2 regions of the Streptomyces sp. NPDC059454 genome follow, and region 1 is predicted to be linked to the other one. Evidence: riboswitches for the same ligand, from Rfam matches in the RefSeq annotation. Region 1 holds a riboswitch; the other holds the start of a gene.
What was found. Region 1 has a riboswitch for cyclic di-AMP ahead of ACFXAE_RS02075 (NlpC/P60 family protein). Riboswitches for the same ligand answer to the same signal wherever they lie in the genome.

Region 2: linked by a shared signal. The riboswitch ahead of ACFXAE_RS08510 (transglycosylase family protein) and the one ahead of ACFXAE_RS02075 (NlpC/P60 family protein) in region 1 are both predicted to bind cyclic di-AMP.

Annotation. Positions count from the first base shown of each region.
Region 1 covers NZ_JBHYVC010000002.1:153,391-161,152, forward strand. The annotation lists gene ACFXAE_RS02065 (M23 family metallopeptidase) at 1-863, shown strand, start outside; gene pcrA (DNA helicase PcrA) at 894-3,308, opposite strand; cyclic di-AMP (ydaO/yuaA leader) riboswitch at 3,564-3,720, shown strand; gene ACFXAE_RS02075 (NlpC/P60 family protein) at 3,728-4,906, shown strand; gene ACFXAE_RS02080 (hypothetical protein) at 4,961-5,314, opposite strand; gene ACFXAE_RS02085 (LuxR C-terminal-related transcriptional regulator) at 5,551-6,294, opposite strand; gene ACFXAE_RS02090 (PspC domain-containing protein) at 6,291-7,583, opposite strand.
Region 2 covers NZ_JBHYVC010000008.1:144,901-152,662, reverse strand. The annotation lists gene ACFXAE_RS08530 (exopolyphosphatase) at 1-239, opposite strand, end outside; gene ACFXAE_RS08525 (DUF501 domain-containing protein) at 236-826, opposite strand; gene ACFXAE_RS08520 (septum formation initiator family protein) at 856-1,332, opposite strand; gene eno (phosphopyruvate hydratase) at 1,433-2,713, opposite strand; gene ACFXAE_RS08510 (transglycosylase family protein) at 2,948-3,652, opposite strand; cyclic di-AMP (ydaO/yuaA leader) riboswitch at 3,657-3,825, opposite strand; gene ACFXAE_RS08505 (transglycosylase family protein) at 4,031-5,041, opposite strand; gene ACFXAE_RS08500 (cytochrome P450) at 5,240-6,523, opposite strand; gene ACFXAE_RS08495 (nucleoside triphosphate pyrophosphohydrolase) at 6,666-7,658, opposite strand; gene ACFXAE_RS08490 (SurA N-terminal domain-containing protein) at 7,730-7,762, opposite strand, start outside.

The DNA.
Region 1 (7,762 bases):
ACCAGGATCCCTACGAGGCTCCCGGCGCCGACGGCGAGCCGGCCGACACCGGTGAGCTGCCTGCGGTGCACCTGCTCGACGAGCAGGAGGAGGCCGCTCCCACCCCGGCCCCGCGCTCCGGGTCCCGTTCCCGCCGCCGTGCGCCCGTCAAGCGCTCCGCGCTGCTGACGGTGGCCGTGCCCTCGGCGTGTGTGATGGGCGTCGCCGGTATCGCCGCGGCCTCGGTCGGCAACCTGGCCGACGACGGCGGCCAGGAGACGGCGACGACCGCGGCGGACGTCCAGCCGGTGAAACCGTCCGCCGCCAACATCAAGCTGGACACCCAGCTGGAGAGCCTCGCCGCCGGCGCCGACGACTTCGCCGACCGGGCCAGCCGCACCCAGGAGCGCATCGACCTCAAGGCGCAGCAGGCGGCCGAGCGCAGGGCGGCCGCGGAGGAGGCGGCCCGCAAGGAGCGGCTGCGGCCGAAGTTCGCGCTCCCGGTGGCGCAGCACGGCCTCAGCGCCTACTACGGCCAGTCCGGCATCAACTGGATGTCCGTCCACTCCGGCATCGACTTCCCCGTCTCGTACGGCGCGAAGGTGATGGCCGCGACCGACGGCACGGTGCGCACGCAGTACAACGCCGCCTACGGCAACATGATGATCGTGACCGCGATGGACGGCACGGAGACGTGGTACTGCCACCTCTCCAGCTATCAGGTCCCCTCCGGTACGACCGTGAAGGCCGGCGACACGATCGCGTTCTCCGGGAACTCCGGCAACTCGACCGGCCCGCACCTGCACTTCGAGGTGCGCCCCGGCGGCGGCTCGGCGATCGACCCGCTCGCCTGGTTCCGCAGCCACGGCCTCGACCCGTCGTAGGGTCCCCCCTCGACGGGTCCCGGCGTCCGGTTACAGCTTCTCCACCGGCGCGTACCGCAGCAGCAGCCGCTTGGGCTTGGGGTCCCCGAAGTCGATCGTCGCCTCCGTGTTCGCCCCCGTGCCCTTCACCGCGACCACCGTGCCGAGGCCGAACTGGTCGTGGGTGACCCGGTCCCCGACCACCAGCGACACCGCGGGCTTGTCCGCGGCCCGCCGGGTGGCGAAACCGGAGGCGCCCGACGCCGGACCGGACGACGCGGGCGCGCCGGCCCCCGTCCGCTTCCACTCCAGATGGGCGGCCGGGATCTCCTCCAGGAAGCGCGAGGGCGGGTTGTAGGACGGCTGGCCCCACGCGCTGCGCAGCGTCGACCTGGTCAGGTACAGCCGCTCACGCGCGCGCGTGATGCCGACGTACGCCAGGCGCCGTTCCTCCTCCAGCTCCTTGGTCTGGCCGAGGGCGCGCATGTGCGGGAAGACGCCGTCCTCCATGCCGGTGAGGAAGACGACCGGGAACTCCAGGCCCTTGGCGGTGTGCAGGGTCATCAGGGTGATGACTCCGGAGCCGTCCTCGTCCTCGTCGGGGATCTGGTCGGAGTCGGCGACCAGGGCGACCTGCTCCAGGAAGTCGGACAGCGCCACCGACTCGCCCTCGCCGCGCTCCTGCTCGAACTCCAGGGCGACGGACGCGAGTTCCTGGAGGTTCTCGATCCGGGTCTCGTCCTGCGGGTCGGTGGATGCCTGCAACTCGGCAAGATAACCGGTGCGTTCGAGGATCGCCTCCAGAACCGTCGCCGGGCCCGCCCCGGACTCGACGACCGTACGCAGGTCCTCCATCAGCGTGTTGAACCGCTTGACCGCGTTCGACGACCGCGCGGCCATGCCGTACGCCTCGTCGACGCGCTTCAGCGCCTGCGGGAAGCTGATCCTCTCGCGCTGGGCGAGGGCGTCGATCATGGCCTCCGCACGGTCGCCGATGCCCCGCTTGGGGACGTTGAGGATGCGGCGCAGCGGCACCGAGTCCTCGGGGTTGGCGAGCACCCGCAGATAGGACAGGACGTCCCGGACCTCCTTGCGCTCGTAGAAGCGGACGCCGCCGACGACCTTGTAGGGCAGGCCAACGCGGATGAAGATCTCCTCGAAGACACGGGACTGGGCGTTGGTGCGGTAGAAGACGGCGACGTCACCCGCCTTCGCCTCGCCCGCGTCCGTGAGGCGGTCTATCTCGTCGGCGACGAACTGGGCCTCGTCGTGCTCGGTGTCCGCGACGTACCCGGTGATCCGCGCGCCCGTGCCGGCGTTGGTCCACAGGTTCTTGGGGCGGCGGGACTCGTTGCGCTCGATGACGGCGTTGGCCGCGCTCAGGATGGTCTGCGTGGAGCGGTAGTTCTGCTCCAGCAGGATCGTGGTCGCGTCCGGGTAGTCCTCCTCGAACTGGAGGATGTTGCGGATCGTCGCGCCGCGGAAGGCGTAGATCGACTGGTCGGCGTCACCCACCACGCACAGCTCGGCGGGCGGTACGTCGGCGGGGTGCCCGGAGGTGCCGACAAGCTCACGCACCAGGGCGTACTGGGCGTGGTTGGTGTCCTGGTACTCGTCGACCATGACGTGCCGGAAGCGGCGGCGGTAGTGCTCGGCGACGTCCGGGAAGGCGCGGAGCAGGTTGACCGTCGTCATGATCAGATCGTCGAAGTCGAGGGCGTTCGCCTCGCGCAGGCGTGACTGGTACATGGCGTAGGCCTGGGCGAGGGTCTTCTCGAAACCGTCGGCGGCCCGGGCGGCGAAGTCCTCCTCGTCGATCAGCTCGTTCTTCAGATTGCTGATCCTGGCGCTGAAGGACTTCGGCGGGAAGCGCTTGGGGTCGAGGTCGAGGTCCCGGCAGACCAGGGCCATCAGACGCTTGGAGTCGGCGGCGTCGTAGATCGAGAACGACGACGTGAAGCCGAGCTTCTTGCTCTCGCGGCGCAGGATGCGCACGCACGCGCTGTGGAACGTCATGACCCACATGGCGCCCGCGCGCGGGCCGACGAGCTGCTCGACGCGCTCCTTCATCTCACCCGCGGCCTTGTTGGTGAAGGTGATCGCGAGGATCTGGCCCGGGTGGACGTGCCGCTCGGCCAGCAGGTGGGCGATGCGGTGGGTGAGCACGCGGGTCTTGCCGGAGCCGGCGCCGGCCACGATGAGCAGCGGGGAGCCGGAGTGGGCGACGGCGGCGCGCTGGTTGTCGTTGAGCCCTTCGAGGAGCGCGGCGGCGTCGATCACCGGGCGCGGGGCGCCGTCGCGGTAGTGGGTGTCCCTGTCCGGCGGCACGTCGAACCTCCCGCCGAACAGGTCGTCCGGGATCTGCTCCGGTACGTGCTCGTCCTCGGGTGGTGGCGGGGGCTCCTCCGCGGGGCCCCGCCGGGCCTGGAGGTCTGCCAGGAAGCTGTCGTCAAAGAGGCTGCTCATCGCTCTCCGAGTCTAGGGCGCTCCACCGACAACCCGGGGCCGCCCCGGGAACATCCCCGGATTCCGGCAGCCGGGGCAGAACACGCACCCTCCAGAACCATCATCTCACCCTGCGTGACGCCACACGCAAGGTCACGAAAATGTATCGGGCATATCACCCATCAACCTTCACAGGGACCACACCAGTTGGCTACGGTGCGGGCGGGCCGTGCGACCCCCACCGGCGAACCTCGCCGGGCCGCGCGGCCTCCGCCGAGTCCGTCACTGCCGATCACGGCAGCCGGAGCCGGGGACCCACCGAAACCTTGGGGTGAATCGGCCCACTCCCTCGCGGAGCGGCCGTAGGGCAACCCTTCCAAGCACCCGCCCGAACCCGACAGCTAACCCGGTAGGCGGAGCACTGGAAGGAGTCGCCTCCCTTGGCGTCGCACCGCAAGTCGCGCATCCCCGGCACGCGCGTGGCAGGCATACGGACCCCGGCCCTCGCCACGGCCGCGCTGACCTCCGTGGCCCTGCTGTCCCAGACGGCCACCGCCGCCCCCTCCGACGACGGCAGGCCGAGCCTGGAGGAGGTCGAGAAGAAGGTCGACGACCTCTACCGCCAGGCGGAGTCGGCGACCGAGAAGTACAACGCGGCCAAGGAGAAGACCGCGAAGCAGCGCAAGCAGGTCGGCACCCTCCTCGACGACGTGGCCAAGCGCACCCAGAAGCTCAACGACGCGCGGGAGGAGCTGGGCACCTTCGCCGCCGCCCAGTACCGGACCGGTTCCGGTGTCCCCGACACCGCGACCTTCCTGCTCGCGGACACCCCGCAGGACTTCTTCGACCGGTCCCAGCTGATGGACCGGATGACCGGCCGCCAGAAGGAAGCGGTCGACGACTACGTCACCCAGCAGTCCGAGACGATGAAGAAGCGCCAGGAGGCCACCGAGAGCCTCGAGACGCTCACCGAGTCCCAGGGCGACCTGAAGACGGCCAAGGCCACCGTCCAGAAGAAGCTCGCCGACGCCCGCGCGCTGATGTCGAAGCTGACCGCCGAGGAGAAGGCACGGCTCGCGGCGATCGAGAAGAAGAAGCAGAAGGAGGCCGCCCGCAAGGCCGCCGAGCTCGCCCGGCAGCAGGCGGAGCAGCAGAAGGCCCAGGAGGAGGCCGCCGCCGCTCAGCAGGACGACGGCACGTCGGGCAGCTCCTCGGGGTCCTCCGGCTCGGCCACCACGCCGTCCACCGACTCCTCATACGCCACCAAGGCCGAGAAGGCCCTCGCCTTCGCCCGCGCGCAGATCGGCAAGCCGTACGTCTGGGGCGCCACCGGCCCCGGCTCCTACGACTGCTCAGGCCTCACCCAGGCCGCGTGGAAGGCCGCCGGCGTCACCGTCCCGCGCACCACCTACGACCAGGTCGACGCGGGCACGACGGTCCCCGTCTCCCAGGCCCTCCCCGGTGACCTGGTCTTCTTCTACGACGATGTCACCCACGTGGGCATCTACATCGGCAACGGGATGATGATCCACGCGCCGAAGCCCGGCACGTACGTCCGCGAGGAGTCGATCTTCTACGACGGCGAGTCCTCGATCCACAGCGTGGTGCGCCCCGCCTGACCTGCTCGGGGGACGGAGCCCGGCGCCCCTGCACGCGGCGCCGGGCGGAGGCGATCAGGTCCACAGCACCGCGATGAAGACATTCGTCACGGTCAGCAGGCCGACCAGGCCGAACAGGCCCTTGTCCACCCTCTCCTCGTCCCGCTTCACATAGACCAGGCCGAGGATCACGATCAGCAGGGCCAGCTTCACGCCGATCTTGATGTTGTCGACGGAGTAGTCCTGGGCCTGGTTGAGGCCGACCAGGACCACACCGGTGACCAGCATCGTCAGCGCACCGTGCAGCATCGCGGGGACGAACCGGGCGGTGCCCGCGCCCATCGCCTTCATCTGGGTGAGGAAACCGCCGAGGAGCGACGCGATGCCGATGATGTGCAGACCGACGAAGAGGTGGATGAGTACGTCCATGAGGCCGGAGCCTAGCCATAGCCGCCGCGTAGCACTCCGGCGCCCTCATCCGTCCTTCCTCCGGCACATCGGTCATCACCCTGAGCGAAGACGACGAAGCCGGAGCAGGGCCCCTGCCACTTGTGGTCCCCCGACGGGTCCGCTCACGCCACTTCCGCACAACCCGCCACCGGAGCCGCGCGGCTCCCGGCGAGATGCCCTTCGCAGGCGCCACGCGCGTGGTCCGAACGGCCCGCTCAGACCAGCCGCCGCGCCGTCGCCCAGCGGGTCAGTTCGTGGCGGTTGGACAGCTGGAGCTTGCGCAGGACCGCCGAGACGTGGGACTCGACCGTCTTCACCGAGATGAACAGCTGCTTGGCGATCTCCTTGTAGGCGTAGCCCCGGGCGATCAGCCGTAGTACCTCCCGCTCGCGCTGGGTGAGGCGGTCCATGTCCTCGTCGACCGGCGGGGCGTCGGTCGAGGCGAAGGCGTCCAGGACGAAGCCGGCCAGACGCGGCGAGAAGACCGCGTCCCCCTCCTGCACCCGGAAGATCGAGTCGACCAGGTCGGTCCCGGTGATCGTCTTGGTCACGTATCCGCGGGCACCGCCCCGGATCACCCCGATCACGTCCTCCGCCGCGTCCGACACGGACAGGGCAAGGAAACGGACCGGCTGCTCGGCGTCACCCATCAACGGGGCACAGCGGCGCAGCACCTCGACACCGCCGCCACCGGGCAGGTGCACGTCGAGCAGGACCACCTCGGGCCGGGTGGCGGTGATGACCGTGACCGCCTGGTCGACGTCGGCGGCCTCGCCGACCACCTCGACACCGGTCTGCTCGGTCTGCCCGATCTCCGCCTGGACGCCCGTGCGGAACATGCGGTGGTCGTCGACGAGGACGACGCGCACATGACGCCCGGCGGTACCGGCGGCCGATTCCGCGGACTCGGCTCCCTGTGCCGCTCCCGTCGTTCCGTTCACCTCGGTCGGCTCGCTCATGACGTCTTCTCCGCCCTTTCCATCTCCAGCTCGACCTCCGTGCCGCCGTCCGGCACCGCGCGCAGCCGCGCCGTGCCGCCGTAGCGCTCCATGCGGCCGATGATCGATTCTCTGACGCCCATGCGGTCGGCGGGTATCGAGTCCAGGTCGAAGCCGGGGCCGCGGTCCCGGACGGACACGAAGACCGTCCTTCCCTCGACTTCGGCGTAGACCTGCACCGCGCCTCCCTCGCCACCGTACTTGGCGGCATTGACCATCGCTTCGCGCGCGGCCTGCATCTGTGCACCGATTCTCTCGTCGAGCGGGCAGTCGCCGACGACCACGACCTCGAGGGGGACACCGTGCTTGTCCTCCACCTCGGCGGCGTTGCGCTTCACCGCCTCGGCGAGCGTGGTGGGTTCGTCGTCCTCGTCCTTGCCGTTGCCCTCCGGCTTGTAGAGCCAGGCGCGCAGGTCGCGCTCCTGGGCCCGGGCCAGGCGACGCACCTCGCCCGCGTTGTCCGCGTTGCGCTGGATCAGGGTGAGGGTGTGCAGCACCGAGTCGTGGACATGGGCGGCGACCTCCGCGCGTTCCTGGGCCCGGATGCGCATCAGGCGCTCCTCGGAGAGGTCCTGTGTCATGCGCACGAGGTAGGGGCCTGCGAGGAGGGTGATGCCGACGAGGACCGCGAGGGCCGCCTGGAGCACCGAGCCGAGGTGGCTGCCGGAGCCCCGCAGGACGAAGATGCCCGAGGCCCCCGCCGTCACCAGGAGCACACCGGCCACGGCCCGCAGCAGCGTGACCGTGCGCCGGCGGCGGCCGACCTCCATCCAGCGGGCCCGGCGGGCGTTGTCCGCCTGCCGCCAGACCAGGGCGACGCCCGCACCGACCAGCACGGTCGGCCAGAGGTAGGCCCTGGCGCCGTTGGTCAGGTTCACATTGCCCACGAAGATCATGGCCACCACGACCATGAGGAGCAGGGCGACGATCTGGCCCTTGTCCGGTTTCCGGGTGACGAGTCTGCGCCGGCCGTCCGGCGAGGTCTCCGTCGTCACCAGGGAGGGCGGCTTCTGCGCGTCCACCCCGCCGACGCCCAGCGGTACGAAGAACCAGAACGCGGCGTACAGCAGCGCACCGAGACCGTCGGCCATGAACAGACCGACGAAGACGAGACGTACCCAGATCACGGGCAGCCCGAGGTGTCCCGCGAGCCCTCGCGCCACACCACCGAGCCAGCGTCCGTCGCTGCTGCGGTAGAGCTTGCGCGGCGGCCGCGGCTCGGCTACGGGCGCTGCTGCGGCTTCCGACATGCCACTGATGGTCACACGCCCGAAGTACCGGAGCATCAGGGTCGGCCCCGGAGACTCCCCTGATCTCCACGGGCCGGGACCGCCGAACGCTCCCCCGGCCTCCTTCGGGGGCCGATATCAGGGTCCGGCCAGGGTCGTACCGACTGCCGCCGCGGCGGCTCGCCCGTCACCATGGACCC
Region 2 (7,762 bases), on a different contig from region 1:
ACGAAGCGCAGGTGCTCCGCGCCGTGCTCCTTGATGATCTCCGCGTACTCACGGCAGGCGGCGAACGTCCGCTCCAGCGCCTCGGGCGCCAGCCGGCCCGTGCGGTCGACGCCCTGGCCGAGCCGGACGATCGTCATCCGCCGGTCCAGATCGGTGAGTTCACCGGTTCCGGGGTCGGCGTCGGCCACCAGCAGCCGGATGGAGTTCGTACCGCAGTCGATGGCGGCGACCCGGGTCACTGGCCGTCCTCCTTCGCGGGCAGCGTCACGCAGGCGCCCTTGCGCCACCACTGAGGCAGCATCGCCAGCGCCTCGTCGCCCAGCGGGTTGACCCCGGGGCCCGCGGCCAGCGAGTGGGCGACCAGCACGTGCAGGCACTTCACGCGGTCCGGCATGCCGCCCGCGCTGGGGAAGTTCCTGAGCTCCTCGATCTCGTCGCGGCGCCGGATGTAGTCCTCGTGCGCCGCGCGGTACGCGGCCGCCAGCTCCGGGTCGGTCGCCAGCCGCTCCGTCATCTCCTTCATCACGCCGTTCGCCTCCAGCGTCCCGATCGCGGAGTTCGCCTTCGGGCAGGTGAGGTAGTAGAGCGTCGGGAAGGGGGTGCCGTCGGGCAGCCTCGGCGCGGTCTCCACCACGTCCGGCTGTCCGCAGGGGCAGCGGTGCGCGATGGCGCGCAGCCCGCGCGGGGGCCGCCCGAGCTGCTGCTTGAAGGCCTCGACGTCCGCGTCGGTGGGCTCGGTGCGGGGGGTCGTGGGCAGATCGAACAAGGTCAGCGCGGAGCGCTGTTCCTGGGAGGTGGTGTCCGGGCGGCGGGCGGGCGTGTCCATACGTGTCTTTCTGCGGCTTTCCATGAGGGTCACTGGTCGGCGGCGTCGGCCTTGTCGACGCCGTCCCAGACGTTCGCGTACCAGGGGCGGTCGGCGGCTTCGAGATCCGTGCGGGACTTCTTCGCCGTACCCGGGTCGATGACGATGTAGCCGGTCTCGCCGGGCATGACGTAGTGCAGCCGCCGGCGGATCTCCTGCTCGGCGTACGCGTCGTCCTGCCAGCGCGCCTTCATGTCGCGCAGCCGTTCGACCCGTCGGCGGGTCTCGTCCTGCTCCTGCTGGAGGTCGGCGATGTCCGCGCGCTGGGAGACGTACTGCCGCATGGGATAGGCGAGGGCGACGATCAGGGAGCAGACCACCAGGGCGAGCAGCGCGGCCCGGCCGGTCAGCCGGGAGCGGCGGGCCTGGCGTTTGGTCTGCGAGCGGTAGACCCGGGCCGCGGTCTGCTCACCGATCAGCCGGATCCTGGTCGCGGTGGAGAAACGGTCCCGGTCCCTGACCGCCATGTTCCGCCTCCGGTTCGCCTTCATACGTGCGTACGTCCCCGCACACGGTACGGGACCGGGTACGGGGACGTACGTACGACGCTGCCTCTTACGGGGCGGGTCAGCCCTTGAAGCGCGGGAACGCGCTGCGGCCGGCGTACACCGCGGCGTCGTCGAGGATCTCCTCGATGCGCAGCAGCTGGTTGTACTTGGCGACGCGCTCGGAACGGGCCGGGGCGCCGGTCTTGATCTGGCCGCAGTTGGTGGCGACGGCCAGGTCGGCGATGGTGACGTCCTCGGTCTCGCCGGAGCGGTGGGACATCATGCACTTGAAGCCGCTGCGCTGGGCCAGCTCGACGGCGTCCAGGGTCTCGGTCAGCGAGCCGATCTGGTTGACCTTGACGAGGAGCGCGTTGGCGGCGCCCTCCTCGATGCCGCGGGCGAGGCGCTCGGGGTTGGTGACGAACAGGTCGTCGCCGACGAGCTGGACCTTGTCACCGAGCTTGGCGGTGATGGTCTTCCAGCCCTCCCAGTCGTCCTCGAACAGCGGGTCCTCGATGGAGACGAGCGGGTACGCGTCGACGAGCTCGGCGTAGTACTCGGTCATCTCGGCGGCGGAGCGCTCCTTGCCCTCGAAGGTGTAGACGCCGTCCTTGTAGAACTCGGACGCGGCGACGTCGAGCGCCAGCGCGATCTGCTCGCCGGGGGTGTAGCCGGCCTCCTTGACGGCCTCGAGGATGAGGTCGAGGGCCTCGCGGTTGGAGCCGAGGTTCGGGGCGAAACCGCCCTCGTCGCCGAGGCCGGTGGCCAGGCCCTTGCTCTTCAGGACCTTCTTCAGGGTGTGGTAGATCTCGGCGCCCCAGCGCAGGGCCTCGGAGAAGGACTCCGCGCCGATCGGGGCGATCATGAACTCCTGGATGTCCACGTTGGAGTCGGCGTGCGAGCCGCCGTTCAGGATGTTCATCATCGGCACCGGCAGCAGGTGCGCGTTGGGGCCGCCCAGGTAGCGGAAGAGCGGGAGGTCGGACGCCTCGGAGGCGGCGTGGGCGACGGCGAGCGAGACGCCGAGGATGGCGTTGGCGCCGAGGGAGCCCTTGTTGTCGGTGGCGTCCAGGTCGAACATCGCCTGGTCGATCAGGCGCTGCTCGGTGGCGTCGTAGCCGACGAGCTCCGGGCCGATCTGCTCGATGACGGCCAGGACGGCCTTCTCGACACCCTTGCCCAGGTAACGGTTGGCATCGCCGTCACGGAGTTCGATGGCCTCGAAGGCGCCGGTGGAGGCGCCGGACGGGACGGCGGCACGACCCGTGCTGCCGTCGTCGAGGCCGACCTCGACCTCGACCGTGGGGTTGCCTCGGGAGTCCAGGATTTCCCGGGCTACGACGACGTCGATGGACGGCACGAGCATCTCCTTCTTGGATGTGACGCGGGCGAGCAGGACCCCGGAGGGTCTTGCGAGTCCGAGCCTAACCGGCTCCGGACGATCGGCCAGCCGGTCGCCCGCCCCGTGGACAGAACCGAGAGTAAATTGTTTCCGAACGGAACAAAGCTGTTTCCGGAAACCCGGCCGTAAAAAACCCCGCCCCGGCGCGCACGGGGGAAGACGCACCGGGGCGGGTAGCAGGGGGACAGCCGCTTACTTCAGGTGCAGCTGCTGGCCCGGGTAGATGAGGTCGGCGTCGTCGACGATGTCGTCGTTCAGCTCGAACAGCTCGGCCCAGCCGCCCTTGACGTCGCGCTCGGCGGCGATGGAGCTGAGGGTGTCGCCCTTGACGACCTTGTACTCGCCGTCGCCCTTCTCGACCTTCTCGCCGGTCGGGGTGGTGACGGTCTTCTCCTCGGCCTTCTGCTCGGCGGCCGGGCGCTCGGCGGAGCGGGAGGCCTTCTGCTCGGCCTCACGGGTCTCGGTGGAACCGGTGCTCTGCGAGGAGCCGTTCGAGGTGTCGTTCGAGGAGGAGCCGGTGTAGGCGGTGTTGGACAGGCCCGTGCCGCAGACCGGCCAGGCGCCCTTGCCCTGGCCCGCGAGGACCTTCTCGGCGATCTCGATCTGCTGGGCCTTGCCGGCCTGGTCGGCGGTGGCGGCGTACTGCGTGCCGCCGTACGCGGCCCAGGTGGAGGCGGAGAACTGCAGACCGCCGTAGTAACCGTTGCCGGTATTGATGGACCAGTTGCCGCCGGACTCGCACTGGGCGACGGCGTCCCACTCGGAGGCGGTGGCGGCGGAGGCGCTGCCGGCCGCCATCAGCGGGGCGGCGACGGCGGCGGAGGCGACACCGGCGACGGCGATCGCGCGGGTGGCCTTGGACGGACGACGGTGCTTGCCCTTGCCGGAAAACAGCATGGTTGGATCCCCTCACCGACGCCTGCGAGGTGAGCTGTCGGGTTCGGGCCGGTTGAGTTGCCCGGCCACGCCCCTCACGGGACGCGGCTTCACCCCAAGCCCGATCCGGTGTCAATCACCGGAAGGGGCACTTACCTTGGGTCCCCCGCTCCTGCCTACGGCGCATGACGCGACGACTGTTCCCGTGCTGCCACTGGCAGGATTCGGCGTGGCGGCAGCCGGGGCCCGCGATGGCGAGCGGTCACGACCGTAGACACGCGATCCACGGAATTTCAAAGACGATCAGGGCTTCTGAGACCTATCTCTCACAGCCTTTAAACCGGACATTCGCCGCGAAACATGACGCCAACCGCCGCCGGATCCACGCCCTTTCGAGCGTCACTTTTCGCCCGGTTCGACCCCGACCTCGAGCTCCTGACCCGGCAGGATGAGGTCCGGGTCGACGCCGACGACCTGCTCGTTCTCGGCGTAGAGCGACCGCCATCCGCCGTCGAACTCAAGGGAGTCGGCAATGGACGAGAGGCTGTCGCCGATGCGCACGGTGTACGAGCCGTCGGCGGCGTCGCGCGAGGCATCGGTGCCGCGCGAGGCATGCCGGCCGGACGATTCCGACGTACGGTCCTCCTCGGCACTGGAGCCGCGGTGACGACCGGTACCGGTGCCTTCGGCGTCGGAGGCTTCGGAAGAGCCGGTGGTCTGGCCGGACTTGTCCGACTCATCACCCCTGGGAGTGGCCGAGACGGAGGGGGAGGTGCCGGATCCGTCGCCGGAGCCGGTGTCCGAATCCGCGTCCGAGTCGCTCGACTTGTCGGAGTTGGCCGATTCGCCGGCCGCACCCTCGCCGTCCTCCGATTCCTCGGCGCCGGACGACGGGCCGGACGTGGCCGACGGGGAGGGCGAAGCGGATGAACCGCCGGAGTCCGACGACCCGGACGAGTCGGACGAACCGGAGGAGTCGGACGTGTCCGAGGTGGAGTCCCCAGCCACGCCCGTGTCGACGCCGGCCGACGCCGAGTCCTGGTTCAGCCCCGCCGTCAGTCCGCAGGTGCGCCACGCGCCGACCCCCTGGTCGGCGAGGATTCTCTCGGCCACGGCTATCTGCTGGCCGCGGCTGGCCTGGTCGGCGCTGGCCGCGTAGTCCAGGCCGCCGTAGTTCTCCCAGTCGTCCTGGGTCAACTGCAGGCCGCCGTAGTAGCCGTTGCCGGTGTTCTGGCTCCATGAGCCGCCGCTTTCGCATTCGGCGACCCGGTCCCAGGTCGCACCGTCGGCCGCGCTGGCGCTGCCGGCTCCGAGGAGCGGGATCGCGATGGCGGAGCCGGTCACCCCGGCCGCGACGAGGAGAGCCGGAGCCTGGCGGGGGCGGCGGTGCCGACCGTTCCCGGAGAGCATGCGGAGACCTTTCGCAAGACAGCAATGACCCGCGCGGCGAACCGAGACCGATGCACCGCACTTGATGGGTGAACGTATCCGCAGACGATCACTTGTCACAAGTTAATGCCGCGCAGATCACGTGAAGATCACAGAGTTGAGCGCGTGTCATGTTTGCGCTGGCCCGCTCGGGGGCACAGCGGACGGCGGCCCGGCCCGTCACTTCCGCGGAGGAGTGAACTCCACCGGGAGCGTGCGCAGTCCGCGCATGATGAGCCCGCCCCGCCGGCGGAGTTCGGCCGGTTCCACCGCGAGCCGCAGGTCCGGCAGACGCGTCAGCAGGGTGGCGAGCGCGGTCTGGCCCTCCAGGCGGGCCAGCGGGGCGCCCAGGCAGTAGTGGATGCCGTGGCCGTATCCCAGATGCTGGTTGTCGCGCCGGCCGAGGTCGAGCACGTCCGGGCCGGCGAACCGCTCCGGGTCCCGGTCCGCGGCGGCGAGTACGACGAGGACGGGGTCGCCTGCCGCGATGTGCTGCCCGCCGATGGTGACCGGCTCGGTGGCGAACCGCCAGGTGGCGAGCTCCACGGGGCCGTCGTACCGCAGGAGCTCCTCGACACCGGTCTCCAGCAGCCCGCGCTCCCCGGCGGCGAGGGCCCGCTGCAGCCGCTCGCGCTGGCCGGAGTGGGTGAGCAGGGCGTAGGTGCCGTTGCCGATGAGATTGACGGTCGTCTCGAAACCGGCGAACAACAGGATGAACGCCATCGCGGCGGCCTCGTTCTCGGTGAGGTGCTCACCGTGGTCGGAGGCGCGGATGAGGCCGGAGATGAGGTCCTCGCCGGGGGCGGGTTCGGCGGGGAGCGCCTCGCGCTTGCGGTGGATCAGCTCGGCGAGATAGCCGCGCATCTTCTTCACGGACCGGGCGACCCCTCCGCGCGGACCCCCGCCGTGACGGATCATCATGCCCGCCCAGTCCCGGAAGTCGTCCTGGTCCTCGCGCGGGACGCCGAGCAGGTCGCAGATGGCGTAGATGGGCAGGGGGAAGGCGAACTCGTGGATGAGGTCGGCGGAGCCGCTGTCCGCGAACCGGTCGATGAGCCCGTCGGTGAGCTCCTGCACGCGGGGCGCGAACTCGGCGACCCGGCGCGGGGTGAACGCCTTGCTGACCAGCCGGCGCAGCCGGGTGTGGTCCGGCGGGTCGATGTTCAGCAGATGCGTCATCAGCTCCGCCTGGCGTTCCCCGGGGATACCGGTCTTGCCCTTGGCGTGGGCGGGCTCGTCGTGGTGCGCGGGGTTCTTGGAGAGCCGGTTGTCGGCGAGGGTCTGCTTGGCATCGGCATACCGCGTGACCAGCCAGGCCTCCACCCCACTGGGCAGCCGCGTCCTGCGCACGGGCTCGTGCTCACGCAGCCAGGCGTAGGCGGGGTAGGGATCGGTGGCGAACTCCCGGCTGAACAACTCGGGAGTGGGTCCCGGCGGAGCAGGAGGGGTGGGCTGGTCATGCATGCGGTGACCCTAACGGGCGGGGCGAGCAGGGCGCGGACCTGTAGGAGCGCGGGGAACCGCGCGAACGGGGTCCGGGGGCGGAGCCCCGGAAGTGACGGGAAGGGCCGGCGGGGTGAGGAAACTCCTGCCCCGCACCCCGCGCTCAGTCCCCGCTCTGCCCTTCCGCGGTTCGTATCGCGTCGCGATACACCCGCGCCGCCGCCCGCAACGCCGCCTCCGGATCGACCCCCGCCGCCTCCGCCCGCACCGCCAGCCCCAGCAGCTCGTAGCCGACCCCCTCCCCCACCGGCACCGGCACGTCCAGCCCCGCCGTCCGCGCCCTCGACCCCAGCTTCGCCGCCAGCGCCAGCCCGGGCTGCCCGAGCGGCACCCCCTCCGTCACCGAGCTGCGCCGCTTCTCCTCCGCCTTGGTCCGCAGCCAGTGCGCCTTGACGTCCTCCGGCGTGTCCGCGGTCTCCCCGCCGAAGACGTGCGGGTGGCGGTGGATCAGCTTGGCCACGATGCCCCCCGCCACGTCGTCGACGGAGAACGGCTCCTCCGGGTGCTCCTCGGCGATCCGCGCGTGGAAGACGACCTGGAGCAGCACGTCCCCCAGCTCCTCGCGCAGCTCGTCCCGGTCGCCCTCCTCGATGGCCTCGACGAGTTCGTACGCCTCCTCGATGCCGTACTTCGCCAGGCCCTTGTGGGTCTGCCGGGACGACCACGGGCACTCCGCGCGGATGCGGTCCATGACCTGCACGAGGTCGAGCAGCCGGGCGCCCGGCAGGTCGTAGGAGGCGGGAAGCAGTTCGAGCTCGGGCATCCGGACCCGGCCGGTCCCGGCCAGCCGGGCCAGTCCGTCGGTCAGGACGGGCTCGCCCTCACCGGTGGCGACGACCACCACCGTCCGCCCGCCGGCACAGGCGTCGACGATCTCCTCGGCGGTCGGTGCCGCCTCCTCGACCGGTATCCCCGCCTCCCGCAGATACGGCAGCTGCGGGTGGGCGCCGTCCGCGCACAGCACCCTGTCGGCCGCGTGCAGGGCCTGCCAGGCCGGCCAGGACAGCAGGCCGGGCGCGACACGGTGGCTGGTGGTGAGCAGGACGACACGGCCGGGGGCGGCCTCGGAGGTCGGCGCGGGGCTGGTTGCGTTCACACCCCGAAACTAGCCCACTGCGCCGACAGTCCCCGAGTTGTCCACAGGCCGGTTGTCCACAGGCGGCCCGGTCAGAGCGTCTGCGGCACCCCGGTCGCCGTGAC